DNA from 3 places in the Microbacterium hanjuni genome. Region 2 is predicted to be linked to each of the others. Evidence: predicted binding sites of a transcription regulator. Region 2 holds the regulator's gene; each other region holds the start of a gene.
What was found. Region 2 encodes HrcA, which represses chaperone genes, less so after heat shock. Its sites were predicted from a motif close to TTNGCACTCGNNNNNNNCGAGTGCNAA; they were not measured.

Region 1 (6,837 bases), 750 kb from region 2:
CCACGCCTGGGCGAGCGCCGCCGAATCGCCGTACCGGCGGGCGAGGGCGACCTCGACCGCGTCGGCGAGCAGCCGATCACGGGGGCTCAGCGGCCCTCCGGCGAGAGCGAGGCCCAGCGAGTGCTTCGCCTCCACCGGGCGCTCGCGTTGCACCAGCACCCACGCCTGCCAGAGGCGCAGGCGCGCGCGAGCCCAGCCGCCCGCCTGCTCCGAGTCCAGCGCGTGGTCGAGCACGCTCTGCGCTGCGATCGGGTCGCCCATATTGAGTGCGGTGGCGGCGGCGAGGATCGCGGGCAGCTCGCAGATGGGTCCGACGCTCGCCGCGGCGGAGTACATCTCCGATGCCCGGACGAGGGATCCGAGCGTGTCGACGGCGGCGGCCGTCACGCTCGAGCGGACGCCCCGGGTCAGCAGGTCCAGCGAGACGGAGAGGGTGGCGGGCTGCGTCCGCCCGGGCGTGACCTTGCCGAGCCGATCGAGGGCCTCGACGTCGGCGGCGCCGACCGCAGCGATCGTGGCGTGGGCCATCTCCTCCGCGGTGTCGATGTCGCGGCCGGCGAAGGTCGCGTCGCTGAGAGACAGATCGCCGCGCGCAGCCCAGACGGCAGCGCCGGTGATCGCGGCGCTCGCGCTGGGCGGGGTGTCTCTCCCGGCCAGTTCATCGATGAGGGAACCGGCGGCGTCGATCTCCCCCATCGCCCACGCCGCACGCGCCCGCCGCTCGATGACGATCGCACCCTCGGCGCCGGCATCCGTAGCCCCCCGGTAGAGCTCCGCGGCCCGCCGCGGGTCGCGAGCCAGCACGTCATCGCCCAGTGCGAGCAAAGCCTGCACGATGCGCGGATCACGGACGCTCCCGACAAGCTCGGTCGGCGGAAGGCTCGCGGACGTGTCGTACGACGCGGCGTACTCCTCGATGAGGCGCTCGACCGGTACGGTCGCGCGCACGGCCTGGGCGACGACCGGTGCGGGCAGGCCGTTGCGTTGCAGCAGCCCGGCGGCGTACCCGGCCAAGGCGGTCTGCTCGGTGAGCGGCGACGGGTTGCCCACGCTCTGGGCCAGGCACGCCGCGACGACGGCGGCGCGGGTGGCGGCGTCGAGGCCGTCGAGGCGGTGCGCGATGAGGTCGCGGAGACTCTCGCTGACACTGGAGTGGGGCCCGCCCGGGCAGGTCAGGTCATCGTGGACCATGATCGCCTCGGACACCAGCCAGCTGAAGCGGGAAGTGAGTTCGAGGATGTCGTCGAGGCAGCGCCGTTCCATGAGCCGCCCGGTCTCGGCCAGGTGGGCGGAGACCTCCGTGGCGCTGACGTGTCCGAGCACGATCGGCGGGTGCGACCGCTCGAGTTCGGCGGCGACCTTCACGAGCATGTCGGGCAAGGGCCACGATCGGGTGGCGACGATGAGCGACGCGGCCGGGTCGGCCACGCGGTTCGCGATCGCCTCGAGGGTTTCGGCATCGGCGAGGTGGGCGTCGTCCACGACCATCACGTGATCGTCCGGAACGTCGGCGACATCGGCGGCGGAGGCCGCTGACCAGACGGCGAGGCCGCGTTCCGCGAGGAGGGAGGTCAGTTCACGCAGCAGCCGGGTCTTGCCGGAACCGGCGGTACCGACGACGAGCAGGCGTATGCCCACACCTTCGGTTCCGAGGGTGTTGACGTGCGTGCGAGCTGAACGGGGCAGGAGTGTGGGCGCCGGGGCAGCAAAGGCCGAGGCAGCCGACGTACGAGTCGACATGGTTGCGTATCCGTCGCCGGGTCAGGCGGTCGTGGACGGGTCGACGGTCTCGGAAGGCGCGGGATCCGCTGGAGGCGCCTCCGACGGTGCCGGGTCCGACGGTGGATCCGCTGCCGGAGTCTCGGTGGGCGTCGGATCGGCCGGCGGATCCGTCGGTGTCGGCTCGGGGGCCGGGTCGGACGGGACGGGTTCGGGGGTCGGGCTCGGATTCTCCTCGGCCGGTGTGGTCGGCTCCGGCTCCGGGTCGACGGTCGGCTGAGGCGCCGGCGTCTGCGGCGCGTCATCCCGCGTGTCGGCGGTCGACGGGTTCGACGGCGACTCACCCGAGGGCTTCGTGGGGCTGTCGTTGCGCGGGGCCGGGGCGGGCGGTGTGTCGCCAGTGGCCTGCTGCGGGGCGGGGGAGGTGGGCGTCGGCACGACGCCGCGAGCCTTCGCCTTGGCGCCCCCGAAGTCGGAGCGCGGCGATTGCGGCCCGCTCTCGGGCACCACCGGCTTCTCCGCCTCGACCTCCGCCTCCGACTCGGTGGGGAACGACACGAGCTGGGCGGGTTCGTTCAGCTGCACCTCCGAACCGAGGGCTCGGGCGTCGTCGAGGAAGAGGGCGGCGGGCGCCGACACCTCGGGACTGTGCGTGCCGAGGGCGGATGCGCTCGTGACGACGATGCCCGCCGCCACGACCAGGGAGCCCGCGACCACCATCACCGAGGAGGGCGTCCGCCGGAACCACGGCCGCCGGCTCGCGGCGACGGGGGCGGCGGTGGCGACCAGCTCGGCGAGCGGGTCGGCGTCAGCATCGGCATCGACCACGGCTGCGGCGAGAACGCGCGCGTTCGCAGCATCCGCCGCCACTCGCGCTGCACCCAGCGCGATGATCGCCTTCGGGTCGGCGTCGATCGCGATCGGGCGCTCGAAGGTCTCGGACAGCAACTGCGCGATGCGCGGGATGCGCGATGAGCCGCCGGTGAGGAGGATCGCGTCGACACCGTCGGCGTCGATCTGCGCGCGATCGAGCGCGCGGGCGAAGCACTCGACGGTGCGCGCCAGATCGGGCTCGATCATGTCTTCGAACTCGACGCGCGTGAGACGGATGGTCTCCTGCGTGCCCCCGGCGAGCACCGGGATGACCGCTTCCGAGTCGAAGGAGAGCGATTCCTTCGCTTCGACGCATTCGCGACGGAGGGCGTTCACCGACAGTCGACCGCCCGGCGCGTCGAGGAGCGCGGCCACGGCGGGTCCGCCGGCGCGCAGCACGTGGCGGATCACGACGTCGTCGAAGTCGGCGCCGCCCAGATCGGGCAGACCGACCGGCTCGCCGACGACGCGCACCGTGCCGTCTGCGGCTTTGCGCAGCACCACGGCGTCGAAGGTGCCACCGCCGAGGTCGTACACCGCGAGGGCGTGCCCTTCGGCGAGCGGATTGGTCGATTCGTAGTGGCGGGCGGCAGCCTCGGGCTCGGTGATGAGCTCGGCCTCGCCCCAGCCCCGCTGAGCGAGAGCATCGGCGACGAGGGTGCGGCGATGCTGTCCCCAGCTCACCGGCACGGTGATCGCGATCCCCGCGGGGTGGCCGCCCTCCCGCTCGTTCGCGACGCCGATGACCCAGGCGACCGTGGCCGCGTAGAGGTCTTCCGCCGCGAGACGCCGGTCGCCGGCCACGATCGGCACGTCGTCGCCGACGCGACGTTTGAACTCCCGCACCAATCGGTCGGGCCGAGAGGCCCCGCGCCGCTCGGCGGCGTCGCCGAAGAGGAGTTCCCCCTCGTCGACGTACACCGCCGTCGGCGCGATGTCGGATGATCGCCCCAACGGCAGCACCGTCGAAACGAAGCTGCCGTCAGAACTACGTCTGGCGACAGCTGCTGCGGTACGACTGGTCCCCAGGTCGACCGCAAGAAAATATGGAGCCGGCATTACTATTTCCCCCTTTGAGGGATGCACGAACGTGCTTCCCCAGCACCGCGTGCACACCCCTGTGCACGCCGTGTTCCCCGTCGCTTCGCGGCCCCTGCTAGGCGACTGTTTGGCGAAAGTATGGCACAGGATTCCGCCGAGCGGAATGGGTTCCCAGCGCCTTGCGGGTTGGCACTCGCGTTGCATGAGTGCCAGCAGTTCCCTAGACTTGCGTTAGCACTCTCCCCGTGTGGGTGCTAACAAGTCTTCTGTACCGAAGCGTGAAGAAAGAAGAGGTAGACCGTGTCGGTTTCCATCAAGCCGCTCGAGGACCGCATCGTCATCCAGCAGGTCGAGGCAGAGCAGACCACCTCCAGTGGGCTCGTCATCCCCGACACCGCCAAGGAGAAGCCCCAGGAGGGCGAGGTCGTGGCCGTCGGCCCCGGTCGCATCGACGACAACGGCAACCGCGTTCCGATCGACGTTGCCGTCGGCGACCGCGTCATCTACAGCAAGTACGGCGGCACCGAAGTGAAGTTCGGCGCCGACGAGTACCTCGTGCTCTCGGCTCGCGACGTCCTGGCGGTCGTTGTTCGCTGATCGCAGTTCTGTCGAAGGGCCCGGATGCTTCCCAGCATCCGGGCCCTTTCTCTGTTCCCTGCGACTGTCGGACCGGTCGGACGGATGGCAGGAATCCGCTCGATCTCGGCAGCTGCGCCCGCCGGCTGCGCGGCTCGGCCGGGAGTGCCCGACGTAGGCTGGGGAGGTGACAGACCGGATGACCCAGCCCGCACCCGGTTCCGAGGCCGCAGCCTCTCGCGAGACCGCTCTGGGCGGGATCTACGCCTTCGTCGCGTACCTCATGTGGGGCTTCCTGCCGCTGTATTTCCTTCTCCTGGTGCCCACCGGCGCGTGGGAGGTCGTGGGGTGGCGGATCGCGCTGTCGCTCGTCTTCTGCATCGTTCTCCTCGCCGTCATCCGCGGGTGGTCCGCCCTCTGGGCGATCGTGCGCCAGCCCCGGCTGCTCGCCCTGACCGCCCTCGCGGGCGCATTGATCTACGTCAACTGGCAGGTCTTCCTGATCGGCGCCCTCAGCGGACACGTCATCGAGACGAGCCTCGGCTACTTCATCAACCCGATCGTCACCGTGCTGCTCGGCGTCCTCGTGCTGCGCGAACGCCTCCGCATCACGCAGTGGGTGGCGATCGGCATCGCCGTGATCGCTGTCGTCGTCATCGTCGTCGGCTACGGCACCTTCCCCTGGATCGCGCTGACGCTCGCCGCCTCCTTCGGGCTGTACGGGCTTGTGAAGAAGCAGATCGGTCCGGCGGTGGATGCTGTCAGCGGGCTCACCCTCGAGTCGTTCTGGTTGCTCCCGGTCGCGCTCGTGCAGCTCGGGATCGTCGCGGCGACCGGTGGCCTCACGCTCTTCACCGCCGGCCCCGGCCACGCCGTGCTGCTCCTCCTGGCAGGCGCGGTCACCGCGACGCCGCTGCTGTTCTTCGCAGCGGGCGCGCGCCGCGCGCCGCTCATCCTCGTCGGGCTGCTGCAATTCGTGGCGCCGATCCTGCAGTTCATCACGGGCGCCTTCCTGCTCGGCGAGCCGATGCCGCCCGAGCGGTGGGTCGGCTTCGCCCTCGTGTGGGTGGCGCTGATCCTCCTGACTGCCGACTCCATCGTGGCCGCGCGTCGTGGCCGTTCCGCCGTCCCGGATGTCGCCGACCTGACCTGATCCGAGGTCGTCGCGGAGCGGGCGCAGCCGACTCCGCGCGGGGAGACGGCAGCATCCGCCGTTCATAACGATTCGGTCGCGTTACACAGCGTTAACGAACGGCAACACTGCGGAGACGAGCGGCCCAATAGGTTTAGGGCACTGGGCAGGCTTCCCGAGCCGTGCCCGCGTTCATCCACAGCAAGGAGCAACATGAGCGTCATCACACGTTCGCGTGCAGGCAAGATCATCGGCGGTATCGCCGTTATCGGTGCCAGCGCGCTCGTCATGGCCGGCTGCGCCGGAGGCACCAGCGGCAGCGAAGCCTCCGGTTCTTCCGAACCCGATGCCGGAACAGGAGCGGTGTCCGAGGCGGACGGCGTCTTCCACGTCGGCACGATCCTGCCCCAGACCGGCAACCTGGCGTTCCTCGGCCCGCCCGAGATCGCGGCCGTTCAGCTCGCCGTCAACGACATCGAAGCGGCCGGCGACGCCTTCCCCTTCACCACCGAGCTCACCGAGCGCGACTCCGGTGACACCACGACCGACATCGCGACCCAGTCCGCCGGCGAGCTCGTCGACGCGGGTGTCGACATCGCGATCGGCGCCGCCTCCTCGGGCGTCTCGTTCACCTTCGTCGACCAGTTCGTCGACGCGGGCATCGTGCAGATCTCCCCGGCGAACACCTCGCCGGACTTCACCGACTACGACGATGACGGCTACTACTGGCGTACCGCTCCCTCGGACGTGCTCCAGGGCCGCGTGCTGGGTAACCTCATCGTCGGAAACGGCGCCGAGAAGGTCGGCATGATCTACGTCAACGACCCCTACGGCATCGGCCTGAAGGACAACGCGACCACGGCCATCGAGGCCGCCGGTGGCGAGGTCACCGCAGCCGTCCCGTACAACCCGGGTGACACGGTCTTCACGTCGCAGGTCGACGAGCTGCTCGCATCCGAGCCCGACGCGATCGCCGTGATCGCGTTCGAGGAGACCTCCTCGATCATCCCCGAGCTCGTCAGCACCCAGGGCTACCCGGCCAACCAGGTCTACTTCGTGGACGGCAACCTGTCGAACACGTACGAGTTCCCGGCCGGCACGCTCGACGGCGCGCAGGGCACCCTGCCCGGCAACCCCGCCGACACCGAGTTCCAGGCCCGCCTGCTCGAGGTCGACCCGTCGCTCACCGACTTCAGCTACGCACCCGAGTCCTACGACGCGGTCATCGTGGCTGCGCTCGCTGCGGCTCAGGCCAAGGACGACTCGGGTACCGCGATCCGCGACAACCTGCAGTCGGTCACCGAGGAGGGCGAGAAGTGCGAGACCTTCGACGCCTGCCTCGCGCTGGTCAACGACGGCACCGACATCGACTACGACGGTGTCTCCGGTCCGATCACCTTCGATGAGAAGGGTGACCCGACCGAGGCCTACATCGGTATCTACCAGTACGGTGCCGACAACAAGTACACCCTGCTGACCACGGAGTTCGGCTCGCT
Region 2 (6,837 bases):
TCCCCCCTCGGGCCCGACGATCAGCACCACGTCCTGGCCATCTCCCCCGAGGGCCGCGCCGCTCAGGGGTTCGGGGGCCCCGGGCTCGAGCACCAGCATCCGCGTTCCCGATGCGAGGCGCACCAGATCTGGCGTGCGCGCCAGGTCGGCGACCTCGGGCACCCAGGCCCGGTGCGCCTGCTTGGCCGCCTCGCGGACGATCGCGCTCCATCGAGCCACGCCCTTGGCTGCCTTCGCATCCCAACGGGACACGCTGCGCTCCGCCTGCCACGGCACGATCGCGTCGACGCCGAGTTCGGTCGCCGCCTGCACGGCGAGCTCATCGCGATCGCCCTTGGCGAGAGCCTGCACGAGCACGAGTCGGCGCACGGGCGGGTCGATCTCGGTTCGCTCGTCGACGCGCACCACGACCTCGCGGGGCGAGACCGCGACGCAGTGCCCCGTGAGCCAGGCTCCGCGACCGTCTCCCACCGTCACCTGCTCGTCGACGCGGATGCGACGCACCGCCGCCGCGTGATGCGCCTCGGCGCCGTCGAGGACGACGTCATCACCGGGGCGCGCATCCGACGCGGAATCGGCGAGGAAGTGCAGCGCCACGATCAGCCGTTGCGGAAGCGGTCGCGCAGCTTGCTGAAGACGCCCTGGTGGAACTGGGCGAGCTGGGGCGCGGGCGACTTGGTGCGCTTGGCGAAGTCCTCGATGAGAGCCCGCTCCTTGCCATCGAGGCGCGTGGGCGTCACGACCTGCACACCGACCTTGAGGTCGCCGCGCTGGGTTCCGCGCAGGGGCGTGATGCCCCGGCCCTTGATCGTCAGGATGTCGCCCGATTGCACTCCGGCGCGCACCTCCAGCTCGACCGAACCGTCGAGGGCGTCGATCGCGGTGGTCGTTCCGAGGATCGCATCGGGCATCGACACCTCGAGCGTGGCGAGCAGGTCGTCGCCGTCGCGACTGAAGACCTCGTGCGGGGCGACGGTGACCTCGAGATACAGATCGCCGTGCGGTCCGCCCGCGGGTCCGACTTCGCCCGAGCCCGGCAGCTGCAACCGCAGGCCCGTCTCGACGCCGGCGGGGATGTCGACCGAGACGGTGCGGCGTGCGCGCACGCGGCCCTGTCCCTGGCAGGTGGCGCAGGGGTACGGGATCGTCGTGCCGTGGCCCTGGCAGGTGCCGCACGGCTGGCTGGTCACGACGTTGCCCAGCAGGCTGCGCACGGTGCGCTGCACGTGACCGCTGCCGTGGCAGATGTCGCAGGTCACTTCCGAGGTGCCCGGCTGCGTGCAGGCGCCCTGGCAGGTCTCGCAGATGACGGCCGTGTCGACCTCCATCTCGCGATGCACCCCGAAGACCACTTCATCGAGCGTGAGGGTCACCCGCACCAGCGCGTCCTGCCCGCGCTCGCGGCGCGAGCGGGGTCGGGGCCCGCGGGCACCGCCGCCGCCGCCTCCCCCGCCGAAGAAGGTCTCGAAGATGTCGTTGAAGCCGCCGAAACCGGCCGCACCGCCACCGCCACCGAACGCGTTGCCGTCGCCGCCCAGGTCGTAACGGCGGCGCTGCTCGGGGTCACTGAGAACGTCGTAGGCGTGCGTGACGAGCTTGAACTTCTCGGACGCATCCTCCCCGGGGTTCACGTCGGGGTGCAACTGGCGCGCCAAACGGCGGTACGCCTTCTTGATGTCATCGGAGCTCGCGTCGCGCTCGACACCGAGGACTTCGTAGTGGTCAGCCACAATCGCCTTCCTGCCCGCGGGTACGCGGGGATGATCGGGTTACAGATGCCGCGTCAGCGGGAAGAGTCGTCGTCTTCGAGCATCCGGGTCAAATAGTGCGCGACGGCACGAACCGCCGCGAGGTGTGAGGGGTAATCCATGCGCGTCGGCCCAAGCAGGCCGACCCGCGCGCCGCCGCGTGAGGCGTCGTAGTCGCTCGCCAATACCGAGGCCTCGCCGAGACCGAACTGCTCGTTCTCGCGGCCGATGCTGGCAGCAAGGCCCTGGTCGTCCACCACCATGTCGGTCATGAGCTTCAGCAGGGTCACCTGCTCCTCGATGGCTTCCAGAAGCGGATAGATGCTGCCGCGGAAGTCGGATTCGCGCTTCGCGAGCGTTGCCGCTCCCGCCATGACCAGCCGGTCCTGACGGAATTCCTCGAGCTCCTCCGCGAGCACGCGCAGGACGGGTTGCACCTCGGCATCCGCTCCCGCCGGTGCCGAGGCGGCGGTCGCCAGAACGGTGTGCACGCGCTGCGAGGCGTCGCCCACCGATGACCCGACCACGAGGGCCGAAACACGCTGGCGCAGCTGGATCAGATCCGCTTCGCTCGGCTCGGGTCGGACGAGCGCGATCCGCTGCGACACCCGGCCGGTGTCGGTGACGACCACGATCAACAGGCGCCCGCTGCCGAGATCGACGAGCTCGACGTGCGAGACGTTCGCCCGGGCGAAGGAGGGGTACTGCACGATCGCGACCTGGCCGGTCAGCTGGGTGAGCGCTCGAACGGTGCGTCCGAGCAGGTCGTCCAGATCACCGGAGGCATCGAGGAACGAGGTGATCGCGGTGCGCTGCGGCGAAGAGAGGGGACGCAGTTCGGCGAGGTGGTCGACGAACACCCGATAGCCCTTGTCGGTCGGCACGCGGCCCGACGACGTGTGGGGTGCGGCGATGAGCTCTTCGTCCTCCAGCAGCGCCATGTCGTTGCGGATCGTCGCGGCCGACACACCGAAGGCGTGGCGCTCCACGATGGCCTTGCTTCCGACGGGCTCACGCGTGTCGACGTAGTCCTGCACGATCGCACGGAGCACCTGGAGTCCGCGTTCCGAAACCATGGCTCCTCCTCCGCGATTGGCACTCATCAGACCTGAGTGCCAATTCTAGCTGATCACACCCGCCAGGGCTGGGAGCGTCGCCAGGCTCCTCACGCGGTCAGCGTGCGCACGACGCGGTCGGCGAGCAAGCGGCCGCGGCGGGTGAGCACCACGCGACCGCGCACGGCGGATCCGCCCTCGATGAGTCCGTCGGCGATCAGTCCGGCGACGGCATGACGTCCCTCGCCGAGCAGCTCCGACACCTCGAGCCCCTCGCTGATCCGCGAACGCAGCAGCACGGTCTCCAGGTGGCGCGCAGCAGCATCCGGACGCTCGCGCGCCGCGGCGGGAGATTCTGCGGCCGCGAGCCTCTGGCCGTAGGCGGCAGGATGCTTCACGTTCCACCAGCGAAGACCGGCGACGTGGCTGTGTGCCCCTGGGCCGAACCCCCACCAATCGGTGCCCCGCCAGTAGGCGAGATTGTGACGGGAGCGGAAGCGGGGCTCGCGCGCCCAGTTGGAGACCTCGTACCACCCGAAGCCGGCCGCCTGGAGGAGGTCGTCGGCCAGCTCGTACATGTCCGCCTCGAGGTCGTCGTCGGGAGTGGGTACCTCTCCGCGGCGGATCTGGCGGGCGAGCTTCGTACCCTCCTCCACGATCAGCGCGTAGGCCGACAGATGGTCGGGGCCGAGTGCGATCGCCGTCTCGAGCGAGATCCGCCAATCGTCGAGGCTCTCCCCCGGCGTGCCGTAGATGAGGTCGAGACTGACGGCGAGTCCGGCGTCGCGCGCGGCTGCGACCGCACCCGCCACGTTGGCGGGATCGTGGGTGCGGTCGAGCACGGCGAGCACGTGCGGCTGAGCAGACTGCATGCCGATCGACAAGCGGGTGACACCCGCCGCAGCGAGCTCACGGACGACGGCCGGGGTGACCGTGTCGGGGTTCGCCTCGACGGTCACCTCCGCAGCATCCGACACACCCAGGTGATCGCGCACTCCCTGCAGCATCCGGGCGAGGTCTCCGGCCGGTAGCAGCGTCGGCGTTCCCCCACCGAAGAACACCGTCTCGGCGGGACGGCGGGCGCCCGCCCGCTCCAGGACCGTGCGGGCGAGGGCGATCTCGTGCAGCACCGTGTCGGCGTACTGGTCTTGACGCGCACCGCGCAGTTCGCCCGCGGTGTAGGTGTTGAAGTCGCAGTAGCCGCAGCGCACGCGGCAGAACGGCACGTGGACGTACACCCCGAACGGCGTCGCCGGGTCGTGCACCAGGTCGGCGGGCAGGGCGCCGTCGGGCGGCGCGGGATCGCCGAGAGGTAAGGCGGATCCCATCAGGCGGGGGTCGTGTACAGCGGCGAGATCGCGCGCAGGTAACGCGTGAAGAGCTCGCGCCGACGTTGGCGCACCATCGCGGGGAACACCCGATACAGGAACGCGACCGGGCGATCGAACGCCCGCACGGTGAACCAGACCTCGTCGTTGTCGCGCCATTCGAGCAGGAACAGTTCCTCGCCGCTGACGACGGAGCCTCCGACGGTGCCGAGCGCGAAACCGACGCGGCGGGGCTCTTCGATGACCGAGATCACCCGGGCCTCGGCGTCGGCACGGTAGCGGCCCGCGTGCCCGCGCACGTGCAGGGTGGTACCCGGCCCGACGAACGGCGTTCCATCCGCATCGAAACGCTGGTCGGTCTCCATGCGGCTGGGCGCGACCGGATGCCCCTCGCTGTCGTAGGCGACGCCCGTGTAGGAAGGCCCGGCCGCCGGACGGACGTCGGCGATCGTCAGACCGCCTTCGCGCTGCGCCGACCACGACAGCAGCGCCTCACCCGCGGAGGCGAAACGCTCCTCGCCGCTCCCGATCCGCCACGACTGCTCGGCGGGCACGGAACGCTCGGGCGGATACTGCATCAGGTCAGCCGCTTGCGTGCCCCCCACTGCTGCGTAGTCGACCGTCTCGTCTTGGAAGGTCCCGCGGCGCATGACGTTCAGCCTTACTTCTTTTCCTCGACGTCACCCGAGAGGGCAGCGATGAACGCACCCTGGGGGACCTCGACACGACCGATGGTCTTCATGCGCTTCTTGCCCTCCTTCTGCTTCTCGAGCAGCTTGCGCTTGCGGCTGATGTCACCGCCGTAGCACTTCGCCAGAACGTCCTTACGGATCGCGCGGATGCTTTCGCGCGCGATGATCCGCGCACCGATGGCGGCCTGGATCGGGATCTCGAACTGCTGGCGCGGGATGAGTTTGCGCAAGCGCTCGGTCATGAGCGTGCCGTAGGCGTAGGCCTTCTCCCGGTGCACGATCGCGGAGAACGCGTCGACCTTTTCGCCCTGCAGGAGTATGTCGACCTTGACGAGGTCGGCCTCCTGCTGGCCGGTCGGCTCGTAGTCGAGACTCGCGTAGCCCTGGGTGCGGCTCTTGAGCTGATCGAAGAAGTCGAAGACGATCTCGCCCAACGGCATGTTGTAGCGGATCTCGACGCGATCCTCGCTGAGGTAGTCCATGCCGAGAAGCGCACCGCGCCGCTGCTGGCACAGCTCCATCACGGTTCCGACGTAGTCCTTCGGAAGCAGGATCGCCGCCTTCACCATCGGCTCCGAAACGGAAGCGACCCGGCCATCGGGGTATTCGCTCGGGTTGGTGACGGTGACGGTGCTGCCGGTGTCGGTCAGCACCTCGTAGATGACGCTGGGAGCTGTGGCGATCAGCTCGAGGCCGAACTCGCGCTCGAGTCGCTCGGTGATGATCTCGAGGTGCAGCAGACCGAGGAAACCGCAGCGGAACCCGAAGCCGAGCGCGACCGAGGTCTCGGGCTCGTACACGAGCGAGGCGTCGGAGAGCTTCAGCTTGTCGAGCGCTTCACGGAGGTCGGCGTAGTCGCTTCCCTCGAGCGGGTAGAGACCCGAATAGACCATGGGCTTCGGATCGGTGTAGCCCGGGAGCGCCTCGGTCGCCGGCTTGCGGTGCGTCGTGATCGTGTCGCCGACCTTCGACTGGCGCACGTCCTTCACGCCGGTGATCAGGTAACCGACCTCGCCGACGCCGAGACCACGCGTGGGAGTGGGCTCGGGGCTCGACACACCGATCTCGAGGAGTTCGTGCGTCGCCCGCGTCGACATCATCTGGATCTTCTCGCGCGACTCGAGACTTCCGTCGATCATTCGCACGTAGGTGATGACGCCCCGGTAGGCGTCGTAGACCGAGTCGAAGATCATCGCTCGTGCCGGAGCATCCGGATCACCCTTCGGCGCGGGAATGTCACGCACGATGCGGTCGAGGAGTTCCTCGACCCCTTGACCCGTCTTGCCGCTGACACGGAGGACGTCTTCCGCCCGACCGCCGATCAGACCTGCGAGCTCGGCCGCGAACTTCTCGGGGTCGGCAGCCGGGAGGTCGATCTTGTTCAGCACCGGGATGATCGTCAGATCGTTCTCGAGAGCGAGGTACAGGTTGGCGAGCGTCTGCGCTTCGATTCCCTGCGCAGCATCCACCAGCAGGACGGCGCCCTCGCACGCGGCGAGAGAACGACTCACCTCGTAGGTGAAGTCGACGTGGCCGGGCGTGTCGATCATATTGAGCGCGTGGTTCTGAGTCGCGGATGCCCACGGCATCCGCACGGCCTGGCTCTTGATCGTGATGCCGCGCTCGCGCTCGATATCCATGCGGTCGAGATACTGCGCGCGCATGTCGCGGTCGGCGACGACGCCGGTGATCTGCAGCATCCGATCCGCCAACGTCGACTTTCCGTGGTCGATGTGGGCGATGATGCAGAAGTTGCGGATCAACTCAGGCGGGGTCGCGGAGGGCTCGAGAGACTGGGAGGCGCGCGGTGACATGTTCCGTCGATTCTACGGGCGCGCGGGCGATGGCAGACGTCGCAGGCCCTCGAGGAGGGGTTCGCGGGCGCTGGCGAGGCAGATGCGGATCCATCCCTCGCCCTCCGCACCGAACGCCGACCCGGGCGCGACGGCGACCCCTTGGTCGTCGAGGAACCGTCGGCACCAGGCTTCGACGTCCCCCTCGGACACGTGCGACA
Region 3 (6,837 bases), on a different contig from region 2:
CGGAGCGGCATCGAACGGGCCTGCGCGAGCGCAGCGATGTGCCCGTCGGCGACGCTGGCACCGGGACTGGCGGGGCGACGGCCGCAGGCCGCCGCCGGGCATGCGTCCCCGACGGGCACGTCGCGGAGCGGGCGGAAGACGGAGCGGGCGAAACACAGAACGGCCCCTCCCGAAGGAGGGGCCGTTCCGATGATTCAGCGAGGGATCAGAAGTCCATGCCGCCGGTCGGGTCGCCGGCCGGAGCCGCCGCCTTCTCGGGCTTGTCCGCCACGACGACCTCGGTCGTCAGGAACAGACCAGCGATCGATGCCGCGTTCTGCAGGGCAGAGCGCGTCACCTTGGCCGGGTCGATGATGCCCTGTGCGAACAGGTCACCGTACTCGCCGGTCGCGGCGTTGAGGCCGTGACCCAGCGGGAGACCGGCGACGGTGTTCGCGACGACACCCGGCTCGAGACCGGCGTTGAGCGCGATCTGCTTGAGCGGAGCCTCGATGGCGACGCGCACGATGTTCGCACCCGTTGCCTCGTCACCGGTGAGGTTGAGGCCACCCAGAACGGCGTGACCGGCCTGGATGAGCGCGACGCCACCACCGGGGACGATGCCCTCCTCGACGGCTGCCTTCGCGTTGCGGACAGCATCCTCGATGCGGTGCTTGCGCTCCTTGAGCTCGACCTCGGTCGCCGCACCCGCCTTGATGACGGCGACGCCGCCGGCGAGCTTGGCCAGACGCTCCTGCAGCTTCTCGCGGTCGTAGTCGCTGTCGGTGTTCTCGATCTCGCGACGGATCTGGGTGACGCGACCCTCGATCGCCGACGCCTCGCCGGCGCCCTCGATGATCGTGGTCTCGTCCTTGGTGACGATGACCTTGCGAGCGCGGCCGAGCAGGTCGGTGGTGGCGTTCTCGAGCTTGAGACCGACCTCCTCCGTGATGACCTGACCACCGGTGAGGATGGCGATGTCCTGCAGCTGGGCCTTGCGACGGTCACCGAAGCCGGGAGCCTTGACGGCCACCGACTTGAAGATGCCGCGGATCTTGTTGAGCACGAGCGTCGCGAGAGCTTCGCCCTCGACGTCCTCGGCGATGATGAGGAGTTCCTTGCCCTCCTGGATCACCTTGTCGACGATCGGGAGAAGATCCTTGATGTTCGAGATCTTCTGGTTCGCGATGAGGATGTAGGGGTCTTCGAAGACCGCTTCCTGGCGCTCGGGGTCGGTCACGAAGTAAGGGTTGATGTAACCCTTGTCGAAACGCATACCCTCGGTGAGCTCCAGCTCGGTGCCGAACGTGTTCGACTCCTCGACGGTGACGACGCCTTCCTTGCCGACCTTGTCGATCGCCTCGGCGATCAGGGCGCCGATGGCGGGGTCAGCAGCAGAGATCGATGCGGTGGCAGCGATCTGCTCCTTGGACTCGACCTCCTTGGCGCTGGAGAGGAGCTCGTCGGTGATGGCCTTGACGGCCTTCTCGATGCCCTTCTTGAGCGAGATCGGGTCGGCGCCGGCCGCGACGTTGCGCAGGCCTTCGCGAACGAGCGCCTGAGCCAGAACGGTGGCCGTCGTGGTGCCGTCACCGGCGACGTCGTCGGTCTTCTTGGCGACCTCCTTGACGAGTTCCGCACCGATCTTCTCGTACGGGTCGTCGAGTTCGATCTCCTTGGCGATCGAGACGCCGTCGTTCGTGATGGTGGGGGCACCCCACTTCTTCTCGAGCACGACGTTGCGGCCACGGGGGCCCAGCGTCACCTTGACGGCGTCGGCGAGAATGTTGAGGCCGCGCTCGAGACCGCGACGGGCCTCCTCATCGAAAGCGATGATTTTTGCCATGGGTTGTCGTCCCTCCCGGACGTTGGGTAAACAGATCTTTAGCACTCAACGGAGTCGAGTGCTAATGCCCATCTTGGCACTCTGCCAAGGCGAGTGCAAGCTGCACGCGCCGCTCCCGGACGCAGAAACGCCGCAGCATCCGACGACGGATGCTGCGGCGTGAAGCGGATGCTGCGGGTCAGACCACGCGAACGGATTCGGCCTGCGGACCCTTCTGACCGGTACCGACCGTGAACTCCACGGCCTGCCCTTCTTCGAGCACGCGGAAACCCGTCATGTCGATGTTCGAGTAGTGGACGAAGACGTCCTGCCCATCACCTGCGGTGATGAAACCGAAGCCCTTTTCGGCGTTGAACCATTTGACGGTGCCCTGGGTCATGCTGCTCTCCTGATGCTGTGGGACGCCGCCATCGTAACCACGCGGCGCGACGCCGATCAGGCCGCACGGGCAACTGTTGACACGCGTGCACCGAACTATTTACCGGCCCGAAACACAGTGCCCTCTCGGGGGCGCGAGCGCGGCGGTGCGCCCGTCCGGCAGCGCTCAGCCGGCCGTCTGCTCGACCGTCGGAGTCTCCCCCGTCGCACGATCGGCGCCCACGACCACCACGAAGCGCAGCGCATCCGTCTCGTTGGTGTCGGTGTCAGGATCGTCCTCGACCGGGTAGGCGTCGTACACGCTGCTCTGCTGCACGTCGGCGCCACCGATGGCCTCGGCGACTCCGGCCGCAGCCGCCTCGTCCTCGGGCAGGGAGTAGTAGACCGTCGTCGTGTCGAATCCCGAGCTCGCATCTCCGGGGAACACCGATTCCGCGGGCCACCCCGCCGAGACGAGCGTGTCCTTGACGGCGGTCGCGAGTCCGGGCTGACCAGAGGCGTTCAACACGATCACCGTGGAGGTGGTGTCCAGCACCGGCACGACCACGGGGGCGGGCGCCGCCGTCGGCTCGGCCTCCGGCGTCAGCGAGATGCGGCCCGAGATGAGCAGGGTGGCGAAGATGCCGGCGACCGTCAGCAGGACGACCGCGGCGACCGCCCAGAGGAAGATCGCGCCGCCGCGCATGCGCGGATTCTCGGCCCGATGAGCGCCGACCCGGCCGCTTTCGTCCGCGAGATCGTCGAAGCGGTCTCGCGGGAAGGTCGTTTTCGGCACCCGACGATGCTACCCGCCAGGGTGCTCGCGCCGTGTCAGCGCGAGCCCGCGCGCGTCACGCGGGCAGCGCGTGTCGCCTCGCGGGCGTCGCGCAAGCGGCGCAGGCGCCGCACCAGCATGGGGTCGTGCTCGAGCGCCTCGGCGGTATCGATGAGCCGGCCCAGCAGTTGGTAGTACCGCGCGGGCGGCATCTCCAACTCGGCGCGGATCGCTTCCTCTTTCGCGCCACCCTGCCGTCGCCACTCCGCCTCGAAGGCGAGCAAGGCGCGATCACGGTCACTCAGGGGCACTTCGTCACGCTAACCCCCGAACTCCTCCCCACCGCGGAGCCACACCACGCGCGAGCCCAATGGATCGACCGACGCGAGGATCTCACCGTCCAGCGCGAGGGCGAAGCCCGGCGGCCAGGGGTCGGGCACACCGCGCCACCCCTCGTGCAGCCCCACGTCATCGAGCGTGATCCATCGTCCGGCGGCGCGGGCAGCCGCGATGAGAGGGGCCCGGTTCGCGCGCGCCACGTGGGCGAGCACTCCCGGCGTGGTGACCACCAGCGTCGCATCGGCGGGTGCGAGCGCCGCGAGGTCGGCCAGGCCCGCCACCGCGTCGCCCGCCACCAGCAGCGGCGGATCGGACGCGGCGATGTCGAGCGCCGCGGTCATCCGCTCGGCTCGACCCTCCTCCCCCGGCCACACCAGCCCGGTGATCCACGCCCGGTCGGCGGGATCGGCGGCCGATCGGGGCTGCAGGTCGATCCCCGCGCGCCAGACGATCTCGGGCAGTGCCATCCGCGGTGCCCCCACCAGGGTGCTCTCCAGCACCACCGCGCTCACGCCGTCGACGGGATCGAGCGCCACCACCGCGTCGGAGGCGTCGTATCGATAGGAGTACCGGTCGGGGAACAGGCAGAGTCCGGCGCTCGCTCCCACCTCCAGCAGCGCGATCGGTCCCTCGATGAGCGACAGTGCGGGCAACAGCGCTGCGCACCGGAGGGGTTCGTTGGTCTGGATGCTGCGCGCACCGCACTCTTCGACGACCTCGTCCGCGTGGGCGACCAGCCATCGGGACCACGTCGGGAAGTCCGCCTCGGGCGCACCGAGGAGACGGGTGACCGCGAATACCAGCGGAGGCTGGCGATGCGTCGCCGGAATGCGTGCCAACACGGCCTGCACCACGCGAGAGCCCGCGACCCCGTCGGCCCACGCGGCGTAGAGGTCGGAACGCCCCGGCGCCTCGAGCTCGGCGAACCGGCGGTACCGGGAAGCGACCGCGGCCGCAGCATCCTCATCCATCCCGCCCATCATCCCTGCTGGAACGGCTCCGGCGCCTCTGCAGTCGGGTTGAATAGAGGGGAAAGGAGGAGCACATGACTTACGCCGTGAACAAGACCGACGAGCAGTGGCGCTCCGAGCTCGATCCCGACCAGTACGCCGTCCTCCGCCAGGCGGCCACCGAGCGCGCCTGGACCGGGGAACTGCTCGAGGAGGCACGAGCAGGTCTGTACACTTGCGCGGCCTGCCACGCCGAGCTGTTCCAGAGCGGCACGAAGTTCGATTCGAACTGCGGATGGCCGAGCTTCTACGAATCCGTGCGTCCCGAGGCTGTCGAACTCATCGAGGACCGCTCGCTCGGAATGGCCCGCACCGAGGTGCGCTGCGCGACCTGCGGCTCGCACCTGGGCCACGTCTTCCCCGACGGATACGGCACCCCGACCGGTGACCGGTACTGCATGAACTCCCTCGCCCTCGAGTTCGCTCCGGGCGACGAGGCGTGACAGGCGCGCTCGAGGCCGTCCGAGCCCGACGGTCGTGGTCGAAAGTCACCGACGAGGCACCCACGCGGGCCGAGATCGAGACCTTCGTCTCGGCTGCCGGGCGCGTGGCGGATCACTCCGCCCTGCGGCCGTGGCGGGTCGTCGAACTGCGCGGCACCGACCGGGAGCGGCTCGGCCGCGCGATCGCCAAGGCCGAGGGCGAGAAGGGCTTCTCGACCAAGCCCATGCGGGCGCCCCTGCTCCTGGCGATCGTGGCGAGCTACCGACGCACCGACAAGGTGCCGAAGTGGGAGCAGGAGGCGGTCGCCTCGGGCGTGGCCCACATGCTCAGCCTGCTGCTGGACGACGCCGGGTGGGGCGTGCTGTGGCGCACCGGCAGCTACACACGCAGCAAGGCGGTCGCGAAAGCGCACGGCCTGGAGAAGAACGAAGAGTTGCTGGGGTGGCTGTACGTCGGCGGCAAACCGCCGGTGCGCCGCCTGGCCCGGCGCAAAGCGGTCGACGCGCGCCGGCACCTCTCGCGGATGCCGCGCGGCAAGAAGGCGCTCGAGCTGGAGCAGACCGACGACGAGTGAGCAGGATGCTGCGACCGCCGTGCTGTGCGGTCAGAGCGTCAGGCGTCCGGCCGTGATGTCGGCCGCGATGTCGCTGAGCCGGGACTGCGTCGAGCGCGCGTGGGCGCGGATGAGGCGGAACGCTTCGTCCATGTCGAGGTCGTGGCTCTGCGCGATGTAGCCCTTCGCCTGCTCGATCACGACTCGGCTGTCGAGAGCGCGCTGCAGCTGCCCCTGTGCGACCACGGACTCTTCGACGAGACGGTGTTGCAGGATGCTGATCGTCGCGATGTCGGCCAGCGTCTTCGCTGCCGCAGCGTCGGTGGCGTTCAGTTCACCGACACGATCGCGGAAGAGGTTCAGCGATCCGATCACCGAGTCGCGGAGGCGCATCGGGATGGCGTGGATGGAGGCAAAGCCCGATCGGAGAGCATCGGCGGCGAAGTCCGGCCAGCGGTCGGTGATCTTCGCGAGATCCGCCACCGATACGACCGCGCCCGTTGCCACGGCCTCGACGCACGGGCCCTCTCCGGCGCGCAACTGCATGAGCCCGACGAATTCACTGCGCTCGCTCGTGGAGGCGATCACTTCGAGAACACGATCCTGGCTGACCAGGAGGATCCCCGCCGCCGTGGCGTCGAAGATGCGGGCGCTTTCTTCCACGAGAAGCTGAAGGAGATCCACGATGTCGAAGTCGTCGACGAGGGAGTCGGCCAGCGTCGACACTGTCTGCAGAAGCTGATCTTCGCGAGTGGCCATAGTCCGAGTGTAGGTCGCGGGGTCGGTCAGCGCTCGAAGACCATGCGCCGAGCGACGACGTCGGCCGCCACCTGTGCGACGGTGAGTCCCGAGGAGAACGCCCGCCCGCGCAGCACGAGCATCGCGTCGTCGACGCTGAGGCCGAGCTGGGCTGCGACCATGCCCGACGCCTGATGCACCTCTCGCCGCGAATGGGGCCCGTCGGCGAGACCGTCGTCCACGTTCTCGAGATCGTCGAGGGCGGTACGAAGCAGGCGCCGTGATGCGATGACCGCCAGGACTCCGGCGTCATCGACCGCTCGCTGCGACAGCCGGTGCGGGGTGGGTGAGTAGAGGTCGACGGAGCCGACGCTGAGCTCCCCGACGTACAGGGGGAAGGCGTACAGCCCGCCGATACCGAGTCCGCGCAGGGCCTCGCGTGCGAGGGGCCATTCGGCGCCGCCGGCCGCCTGCAGGTCGGACTCGAGGATCGGGCGCCGCATCTTCAGGGCACGCCAGCCCGGCCCTTCGCCCAGGTCGATCTGGATCTCCGCGATCCGAGCCGCAACGGTGTCGCTGGCCGAGAGGGTCTCGCTGCCGAGCGGCCGCCCCAGGGTGGAGATCGCTGCTCCGCTGACGCCCACGACATCGACGAAAGGCGTGCAGAGATCGTCGCCCGCCCGCGCTCCGGTGACTCGGGCGAGCGCCGCGGAGAACGCAGCTCGATCATCGCCCGGCAAAGGCCTACCCATGGATTACCGCCTGTCCTCATCGAGTGACGTGGCGCTGGGTCCTG

Region 1: groES (co-chaperone GroES) is a predicted target of HrcA. The motif match lies at 3,820-3,846, and genes of this name have one in related genera.
Region 3: groL (chaperonin GroEL) is a predicted target of HrcA. The motif match lies at 1,864-1,890, and genes of this name have one in related genera.

What each region holds. Positions count from the first base shown of each region.
Region 1 is NZ_JBIGIK010000001.1:1,269,370-1,276,206, reverse strand. Features, by position in the region: gene ACFXP5_RS06280 (helix-turn-helix transcriptional regulator) at 1-1,740, opposite strand, end outside; gene ACFXP5_RS06275 (Hsp70 family protein) at 1,762-3,546, opposite strand; gene groES (co-chaperone GroES) at 3,934-4,230, shown strand; gene rarD (EamA family transporter RarD) at 4,409-5,362, shown strand; gene ACFXP5_RS06260 (ABC transporter substrate-binding protein) at 5,555-6,837, shown strand, end outside.
Region 2 is NZ_JBIGIK010000001.1:518,641-525,477, forward strand. Features, by position in the region: gene ACFXP5_RS02695 (16S rRNA (uracil(1498)-N(3))-methyltransferase) at 1-597, opposite strand, end outside; gene dnaJ (molecular chaperone DnaJ) at 600-1,730, opposite strand; gene hrcA (heat-inducible transcriptional repressor HrcA) at 1,784-2,824, opposite strand; gene hemW (radical SAM family heme chaperone HemW) at 2,914-4,131, opposite strand; gene ACFXP5_RS02715 (DUF1990 family protein) at 4,131-4,781, opposite strand; gene lepA (translation elongation factor 4) at 4,793-6,637, opposite strand; gene ACFXP5_RS02725 (pyridoxal phosphate-dependent aminotransferase) at 6,650-6,837, opposite strand, start outside.
Region 3 is NZ_JBIGIK010000003.1:290,983-297,819, forward strand. Features, by position in the region: gene groL (chaperonin GroEL) at 206-1,825, opposite strand; gene ACFXP5_RS13605 (cold-shock protein) at 2,004-2,204, opposite strand; gene ACFXP5_RS13610 (LytR C-terminal domain-containing protein) at 2,370-2,978, opposite strand; gene ACFXP5_RS13615 (DUF3263 domain-containing protein) at 3,014-3,268, opposite strand; gene ACFXP5_RS13620 (DUF2332 family protein) at 3,278-4,267, opposite strand; gene msrB (peptide-methionine (R)-S-oxide reductase MsrB) at 4,342-4,749, shown strand; gene ACFXP5_RS13630 (nitroreductase family protein) at 4,746-5,324, shown strand; gene ACFXP5_RS13635 (ANTAR domain-containing protein) at 5,355-6,062, opposite strand; gene ACFXP5_RS13640 (GAF and ANTAR domain-containing protein) at 6,089-6,793, opposite strand.